Regions from separate parts of the Microaerobacter geothermalis genome, predicted to be linked through region 2. Evidence: riboswitches for the same ligand, from Rfam matches in the RefSeq annotation. Region 2 holds a riboswitch; the other holds the start of a gene.
The links. A riboswitch is a leader RNA that binds a small molecule or an ion and turns the genes downstream of it on or off. The one in region 2 is predicted to bind S-adenosylmethionine.
Positions count from the first base shown of each region.

Region 1: another riboswitch for S-adenosylmethionine. It lies ahead of L1765_RS10050 (PLP-dependent aspartate aminotransferase family protein); the one in region 2 lies ahead of L1765_RS09670 (aminotransferase class I/II-fold pyridoxal phosphate-dependent enzyme).

Region 1 covers NZ_JAKIHL010000024.1:42,970-47,657, reverse strand. Annotated here, with positions in the region: gene phnD (phosphate/phosphite/phosphonate ABC transporter substrate-binding protein) at 1-511, shown strand, start outside; gene phnE (phosphonate ABC transporter, permease protein PhnE) at 574-1,332, shown strand; gene phnC (phosphonate ABC transporter ATP-binding protein) at 1,332-2,069, shown strand; SAM riboswitch class I at 2,177-2,288, shown strand; gene L1765_RS10050 (PLP-dependent aspartate aminotransferase family protein) at 2,361-4,127, shown strand; gene L1765_RS10045 (trans-sulfuration enzyme family protein) at 4,319-4,688, shown strand, end outside.
Region 2 covers NZ_JAKIHL010000023.1:12,457-17,144, forward strand. Annotated here, with positions in the region: gene L1765_RS09665 (aminotransferase class I/II-fold pyridoxal phosphate-dependent enzyme) at 1-267, opposite strand, end outside; gene L1765_RS09670 (aminotransferase class I/II-fold pyridoxal phosphate-dependent enzyme) at 230-1,420, opposite strand; SAM riboswitch class I at 1,496-1,616, opposite strand; gene L1765_RS09675 (1-aminocyclopropane-1-carboxylate deaminase/D-cysteine desulfhydrase) at 1,691-2,710, opposite strand; gene cysC (adenylyl-sulfate kinase) at 2,755-3,354, opposite strand; gene sat (sulfate adenylyltransferase) at 3,389-4,540, opposite strand.

The sequences.
Region 1 (4,688 bases), on a different contig from region 2:
CCATAAGGATGCACCGTATAATTCTTTAGAGGATTTATTGGCAGATAAAGAAAATGTAACCTTTGCCTTTGGAGACATCAATTCCACTTCCGGCTCCCTAATTCCCGGAATTGAATTAAAAAAACGGGGGGTATTCAAGGATGCCAATGATCATCAATTTAAAAATGTATTTTATACCGGCGGCCACGATGCAACAGCCATTGCTGTAGAAAACAAGCAAGTGACGGCAGGTGCCATTGACAGTGCCATCTTTAATATTTTAATAAAGAATGGTAAAGTAGATGGAGATCTTTTTAAAGTAATTTGGAAGTCAGACAAATTATTTCAATATCCATGGGCTGTGGCAAAAGGAACTGATCAAGCGACGATTGAAAAGTTACAAGAGGCTTTTTTAGGCATCACGGATCCAGAAATTTTAAATGCCTTTGGAGCGTCCGGATTTATAAAAGCTTCAGACAGCGATTATGAATCCATTCGCCAGGCTGCTAAAGCCGATGGCAGAATCAAGTAATACCCTTACTTTCTCATTTTTGAACAGGATTTTATTCGAGTAGAGTACCATACTGACAGGTGATGATGGTGAAAAAATGGAACTGGATAGTACTGGCCTTGTTGTCAGTGCTTTTTTTATCGTGGAGCATGAGAGTCACCCAATTTGATTGGAGTGCTTTATTAGATATAGAAAAAAGTTGGAACTTTTTAAAAACCAAATGGTTCCCTCCAGACTGGAGTGTTCTGCCCCTTGCTTTTAAGAATACGGGCATTACTCTGGCTATTGCTTTTTTAGGAACTTTTTTGGCGGTAATTGCGGCTATACCTGTCAGTTTTTTGGCTGCATATAATACCAGTCCTAAGGGGCTTTATCATCTTATCAGAAGCATCCTGACCTTTATCAGGACGATTCCGGAAATTGTGCTAGGACTTATATTTATTGCCACCTTTGGACTGGGGCCCTTCCCTGCCGTCATCGCGATTATGGTTCATAATATAGGAGTATTGGGAAAACTTATTTCTGAATTGGTGGAATCCAGCGACAGGGGACCGGTAGAGGCGATCACCTCAGTGGGAGCTAAAAAGACTATTATTGCTCTCTATGGTATCCTGCCGCAAATCTTGCCCAACATTTTGTCCCATTACTTTTACAGGTTTGAAGTAGCGATCAGAACCTCATTGATTTTAGGTTTGATTGGCGGCGGTGGATTGGGGAACATGTTGTTTATTGATTACAAAATTTTCAATTATACAGCCGTTACGGCAGAAGTGGTTGTATTTATGGTATTGGTTTTTTTGGTGGATTACCTTAGCACCTTTGTTCGGAAGAAGGTGATTTAATGCTACTGGTTCAGAACTTGGTAAAACATTATCATAAAGAAATCGCTCTGGATGGTGTATCCATGGAAATTAATGAAGGGGAATTTGTCGCCATTCTTGGCTCCAGCGGAGCCGGAAAGTCCACTTTTATTCGATGTATTAACCGGTTGCTAGAACCCACATCAGGTTCGATTATTTATAAAGGGATGGATATGGGACAGCTGAGGAAGAAACAGCTAAGGGAAATTCGCAGGGAAATGGGCATGATCTTTCAGGATTTTCATCTGATTTCGAGATTTAATACCCTTCAAAATGTTCTGGTTGGAAGCTATGGTCGATATCCGGTTTGGAGAATTTTATTAAACCGATTACCGAGGAAAGAGTGGAAACTGGCCGAAGAGTTAATCTCCAAGGTAGGAATGGCGCCATTTGCCAAGAAACAGGTAAGGGATTTAAGCGGAGGACAACGGCAAAGGGTGGGAATTGCAAGAACATTAATGCAGTATCCGTCTATAATCCTTGGGGATGAGCCGGTAGCCAGCTTGGATCCGGTCACCAGCCGGGCCATTATGGATTTATTAAAAGAAATTAATGAGAAGGACCGCATCACCATGATTATTAATCTCCATGATACGGAAATCGCCAGACGGTATGCCACCCGTATCATTGGTCTGGCAAAAGGAAGGATCGTTTTCGATGGCCAGCCTGATGCATTAACCGAAGAACAGATCTTAAGAATATATGGAGAAGCTGGATAGGCCGTAGAATAGACCGTAGAAAGAATTTTTCTTGACGATGGGCTTAAACTGAATTACAATAAATTTCAAGTTAAGAAATTGCCTTTAAAATTTCATATATGTTTCGCCTTTTATCCAGAGAGGTGGAGGGACTGGCCCGATGAAACCCGGCAACCGCTATTTCCGTGTGGAATTAGACAGGTGCCAATTCCTGCAGGATGTTTTCCTGAAAGATAAGAGGAAGGAGGAAAATTGTGAACATTGGACCTTCTTCTTATTGAAGAAGGTTTTTTATTTTAAGGAGGGGAATAAATGAGTAAACAACCGGAAACTTATCAATTGGAGACATTATTGCTGCATGGAGGGCAGGCAGTTGATCCTACGACCGGATCGAGGGCTGTCCCCATTTACCAAACCAGTTCTTATGCCTTCACAAGCACAGAACATGCCCAGAGATTATTTTCTCTGGATGAAGCAGGGAATATTTACACACGTATTGGGAATCCCACATCAGATGTGTTAGAAAAAAGAGTGGCCCTGCTGGAGGGAGGAGTTGGGGCATTGGCCACTTCAAGCGGTCAAGCAGCCATCAGCCTTTCTATCATGAATATTGCGGAAGCAGGGGATGAAATTGTTGCGGCCACAACCTTGTATGGGGGAACCTACAATTTATTCTCTACAACTCTCCCTCGCTATGGAATTAAGGTGAAGTTCGTTGATCCATCCAATCCAGACAATTTTAAAGAGGCCATTACGGAAAAAACAAAAGCCATATTTGGTGAGACTATTGGGAATCCGCGATTAAATGTATTAGATATCGAAGCGGTAGCCAAGGTAGCCCATGATGCAGGAATTCCTCTCATCATCGACAATACTTTTGCCACGCCTTATCTGTGCAGACCCATTGAATGGGGAGCGGATATCGTGGTTCATTCGGCGACAAAGTGGATTGGAGGCCATGGAACCTCCATTGGTGGAGTGATTGTGGATGGAGGGCGCTTCCCATGGAATAACGGGAAATTCCCCCGCTTTACCCAAGAGGATACCAGTTATCATGGGGTTCGCTATCATGAGGATTTTGGTTCATTAGCTTTTATTACGAAGGTTAGGGTCCAGCTTCTGCGTGATCTAGGTTCTTGTATCAGTCCCTTCAACGCGTTTATGCTCCTTCAGGGGCTGGAGACCCTTCATGTGAGAATGAAAGAACATTCCAACAATGCAAGGGAGATTGCTTCCTATTTGAAAGAGCATCCAGCCGTGGAGTGGGTCTCTTATCCGGGATTTGAAGATCATCCTACCCATCATTTAGCCGTGAAATATCTGGATAAAGGCTTTGGTGGAATGGTTATTTTTGGGATTCAAGGGGGAAGGGAAGCTGGTGCTAAGTTCATCGACAGTCTTTCTCTTTGGTCCCACCTGGCCAATGTGGGAGACGCCAAATCCCTGGTGATTCATCCGGCAAGTACCACTCACCAGCAATTATCTAAGGAAGAATTAATTGCAGCAGGAGTCTCTGAGGATCTGATTCGTCTGTCTGTGGGATTGGAATCCCCTGTTGACTTAATGACGGATTTGGATAATGCCTTAAGGAAAGCCAACGGGTTAGGTTATTCTCCCACTGGAGAAGGACCGGATGGAAGAAGAATCATCGTCAATGACGAAGGAATCATTAAATGGGTTTGTCAGAACCCCAGGACCATTGCCATCGTCGGCTTATCTGGCAATCCGGCCCGACCCAGCTATAGAACTGCAAGAAAAATTCAGCGGCTTGGGTATAAAATTATCCCTGTAAATCCAAAGGAAACGGAGATTTTGGGTGAAAAGGTATATCCTGATCTAGCGTCGATACCTGAACCGGTAGATGTGGTTCTGGTATTCCGGGCTCCTGAATATGCCGTGGAAGTTGCCCATAAAGCAGCCAAAATTAACCCCCATGTATTCTGGCTACAAGAAGGAGTAATCAGCCCTGAAGCGGTGGAAGTGGCCGCCAGCCATGGTATGGAAGTGGTGCACAATCGATGCATTTATAAGGAAACTCAAAGGCTAAAAGGGACGATCATCACATACTGTCCTATTTAAATTCCATCAATCCCGACTATAGATATGGAATTAAAGGTACACACGTTTGCTAGTCGAGTTTGAGCGAGAAGTGTTCAGGTCCGCTCGAAGACGAAAGAACGGAGTCTTCAAAAACATTCCATCAATAATAGTATGCGTGTGAATGTTAAGTTGACCTAAGGATATGTTAGAGTAATGAGAGGCGGTAAAAGATGAAACAGGGATTTTCAACCACATCTGTCCATGGCGGAAAAAAGAAAGAAGAATTAAACGGGTCCAAAACCTTACCTATTTATCAAACGTCTGTATTTACGTTTAAGGATTTGGATGAATCAGAAGCCTATTACCAACACGGGGATCGGTATATGTATACCCGAATGGGAAATCCCAATCAACGGGCTCTGGGGGAAGCAGTGGCTCAACTGGAAGATGGAAGTGATGGAGTTGCAACCTCTTCCGGTATGTCTGCGATATTGGCTGCCATTCTTACTTATGTCGGTCAAGGGGATCATATCTTATGCAATGAGGAAATTTATGGAGGAACCTCCACTCTCCTTGAACATGAATTAAGCCGTTTCGGCA
Region 2 (4,688 bases):
ATCTCCTGAAGATAAGAGGAGAAAAACCGTTGAAATGGCAGCCATGCCGGATGAAAAGGCAAACCCTCTACATCCACCTTCCAATAATGCAATCGTCTCTTCCAAAGCATGGCGGGTTGGGTTGCCTGACCGGGCATAATCATAGGGGCCCGGTTGATCTACATCAAACTGATGATAGGTGGAAGCCTGGTAAATAGGAGTGCTACAGGCTCCGGTATATGGATCCACTTTATAAGGATTGTGAATGATTTGCGTGGAAAATTTCATCCAATTCCCCTCCATTCCGGTGAATGTTTTCTTCATTTACGGCATAATCCAACGCCTGAGAAATATCTCCGATTAAATCTTCCTCATGTTCGATCCCAGTTGACAAACGGAGCAGACGATCACACACGCCTACTTTCCGCCGAATCTCTTCAGGAATGTCCGCGTGGGTCTGAACAGAAGGATAGGTCATCAAACTTTCTACCCCGCCAAGGCTTTCCGCAAATGAAATCACCCTCAAATTTTTTAATACCGTTGGAATCCACTCCTTTTTCTTCAGGCGAAAGGAGATCATTCCTCCGTTACCCTTCGTCTGTCCCTTGATTCCTTCGGGATAAAACACTTCCTCCACACAGGGGTGCTTTTTCAGAAAAGAAACGATTTTATTGGCATTTCGCTGATGTTTTTCCATGCGTAAAGCCAACGTTTTCATCCCCCGAATTAACAACCAGGAATCCTGGGGACCCAATACGGCACCGATCGAATTATGCAAAAAGGATAATTTCTCAGAAATCTCTTCACCCTTGGATACAATCAATCCTGCCAATACGTCATTATGTCCCCCTAAATACTTCGTTCCACTGTGTACAACGATATCCGCTCCTAATGGAATCGGATTTTGAAAATAGGGGGTAAGAAAAGTATTGTCAACAATGGTGATCAGCCCTTTATTCTTTGCCAGTCGGGCAATCTGATGGATGTCTGCTTCATGCATCATGGGATTGGTAGGAGATTCTATAAATATCGCTTTCGTAGAAGGGCCTATGGCAGCTTCAACCGAATCCATGTCCCTTGCATCAACATAGCTAAACTGTAATGAAAACCGCCTTAACACCTGTTCGAACAGCCGATAGGTCCCTCCATACAAATCAAGGGATGCCACGATATGATCCCCGGCAGAAAAAAGTGAAAATATCACCTGGATTGCTGCCATGCCGGAACTTAACGCAAATCCCCGATCCCCCTTTTCCAGAGTGGCTATGGCATCTTCCAATACGGTTCTTGTCGGGTTTGCGGTTCTTGTGTAATCGTAACCGGTGCTTTCCCCCAATTCCGGATGTTGATAAGCAGCAGAATGATAGATTGGAAAATTGATGGCACCGGTTTTTTCATCCCTTCGATTTCCAATTTGAGCCAGCTTCGTCTCTACGTTCATTTTCATTACCCCCCAAAAAAAATAACCCCCTTCATCTTGAAAGGGGTATCGGTTTCCGAAGACAGGTCGGTTCCAGCCTTATCTTTCAAAATGAAAACTCATTTTGCAGGAATTAGCACCGTTCTCTTTGGAATACTCCGCCGAGTCGGTTGCCGGGCTTCATCGGGCCAGTCCCTCCGCCTTCTCTTGATAAGAATGCTATTCAATTAATACGATGCTGTCATTCTAACCTGTCATAGGTTCCCTGTCAATAGGGTTATCGAAATTTTCTTAATCATGATTATACCACCAGTCCTGTATGGCCAATAAGCCCGGTGCCCCGCCGGTATGCCAAAACAATACACGGTCACGGAAAGTGATGATTCCCTTGTTAATATAGTCCAGCAAACCGGCCATGGTTTTCCCGGTATAGACGTGGTCCAGCAGAATCGCCTCAAGCTGAGCCAGCAGCTGAATCGCATGAACGGATTCCGGAGTTGTTTTTCCGTATCCGGGCCCGATGTATTGGTCATCAATCAATAAGTCCTCTTCCATCCAGTCCCTGTCAACTTCCCGAATACAATTCCTGATTCTAAGGGAAATTTCCTCCTTGGGAAGCCAGGGACTGATTCCCAGCAGTTTGGCACGGTCACGAGAAAGACGGTTCCCCAGATAAATTCCGGCAAATGTCCCCCCCGATCCGGCGGTAACCACAATCCAGTCAAAATGATGGCCTTCAATCTCCTTATAGGCATCCAGATATCCCAGACTGCCCAAACCGTTGGAACCGCCAATCGGAATCAGATACGGTTTTTTTCCTTTCAGATGGAATTCATTATATGTCCGGATTAAAGCTTCTTCCATTTCTTCCGCTGTTCTCGCCCCGCTAAAGCGAATCTCGGCACCGACCAGAGTATCGATAAATAAATTGGCTCTCCGATGCCCCGGATCACGACCGGCCAAGACTAAAACCGGCTTAAGTCCGACTTTGACTGCCAGGGCAGCCGTTGCTTTGGCATGGTTGGATTGGGGACCTCCTGTCGTGATCACCGTATCCGCTCCCTTTTCCAAAGCATCGGCCAGGATATATTCCAGTTTCCTGATCTTGTTCCCCCCGGTAGCCATACATCCGGTCAGATCGTCTCTTTTGATCCAGATTTCCGTACCGGTATGTTCACTTAACCGTTCAGCCAAATGCAGAGGGGTCGGGGTGAAGCTTAAGGCTAATTTTTTGACCATTTTTTCAACTCCTCCAATGGAATTGACAAATGTTAACCAATGATGCAAAACCCTAAATTCTTGATTCGGCATACACTGAAAATTTCTTTTAACTTTCTCGAATCTAAATGGAATGATTAGATACGTTTCATTAAATATTGGATGATCTTTTCGGCAGATTGATCAATGGTGAATCGATGGGTTTCAATGATCAATTCCGGATTTTCCGGTTCTTCGTAGGGAGAGCTGACTCCCGTAAATTCCGGAATTTCTCCAATTCTGGCCTTTTTGTAGAGCCCCTTCGGATCCCGCTGCTCGCACTCTTCTAATGGACATTTTACATAAACTTCAATAAATTCTCCAGGTTCAACCAGGTTTCTGACCAACTGCCTGTCTTCGCGAAAAGGTGAAATAAAAGCGGTAATGGGAATCATTCCAGCATCTACAAACAGCTTGGCTACCTCACCGATTCTCCGGATATTTTCCCTTCGGTCTTCGGGTGTAAAACCAAGCCCTTTATTTAATCCATGCCTGATGTTGTCACCATCAAGAACATAACTTCGCACTCCCATCTGGTGAAGGCGTTTGTCCACCTCATTGGCCAGGGTTGATTTCCCCGAGCCGGAATATCCTGTAAGCCAAAGGATGCAGCTTTTATGCCCGTTTAATTGCTGCCTTTCCGGTTTATGAACGGAAGAGCCTTGCCAGACAATATTTGAAATAGTTTGGTTGGACATCAAATCCCCTCTTTCTCTAAAAATGTAAGGATTCTCAGAAAGTCGTTCCAGTTTGCACTTTCATTCCTCTAATCAGAACATCCACAACCTCCGGTCTGCTGAACTCTGGAGGGGGCGCTTCTCCTCTCTTAAGCATCTCTCTGACTTTGGTTCCGGATAGGATAAGACGATTCTCATTTCCATGGGGACAAGTTTTTGTAGATGCCATATTTCCGCATTTGTTGCAGTAAAAGCTGTGTTCAAAAAACAGTGGGGTAATCCCCAAATCCCCATGAGTGAAATGATGAAAAATCAGTTGGGCATCATAGGTTCCATAGTAATTACCGACACCGGCATGGTCCCGTCCTACAATAAAATGGGTGCATCCGTAGTTTTTCCGGACCAAAGCATGGAAGATGGCTTCCCTTGGACCGGCATATCTCATTGCAGCTGGGAAAACCGCCAGAAAGACGCGATCCTGCGGGTAATAGTTTTTTAACAAGACTTGATAACTTTCCATCCGTACATCAGCCGGTATATCATCTGATTTTGTCTCTCCCACCAAAGGATTTAAAAATAATCCATCCACAATCTCCAACGCCGTTTTTTGAATGTATTCATGGGCTCTATGAACAGGATTTCGCGTCTGGAATCCCACCACCGTTTTCCACCCCTTCTGGATAAATGCGTTTCTTGTTTCATCAGGGTCCAAATAAAATTGCTGGAACTTTGATTTCTTTGGGCGTTTCACCATGGTCACTGGACCGGCAAGATACACATTCGGCCTTTCAAACAACTTATGGACACCTGGATGGGCCAAATCTGTTGTACGATATATTTTTTCAGCCTCCAGTTGTTTATTGGGAACGTATTTCTCCTTTAGTTCAAGAATTCCGTATACTGTGCCATCATGTAACAGCCTGATTTTTTCTCCGATTTCCAGTTGATCGGCAGTTTCTTCGGCTACAGGCAAGGTGATGGGTATACTCCAAACCAATCCGTTTTCAAGTCTCATCTGTTCGAGAACGTTTAGATAGTCTGCCTCTCCCATGAAACCTGTCAATGGACTGTAGGCGCCTACGGCGATTAATTCCAGGTCGGATAGTGCAAATCCGTCCAGCTCGATCTCCTTGCTTAAACGGGAATAATCATATTCAAAATCGATACGGTTCACCAATGCCCCGCCATGGGGATGACTCAGACCCATAAATCTCCTCTCCTTTCCATTCCTTTGTATCTATATGGTGTATGGATGGAACACATATAGATGAAACTAAACATACATGACCCGCAGGGTCACAAATTGATATGAAAAGGTATTTTCATATCAAAGATTTCCACGTCCGCTAGTCGAG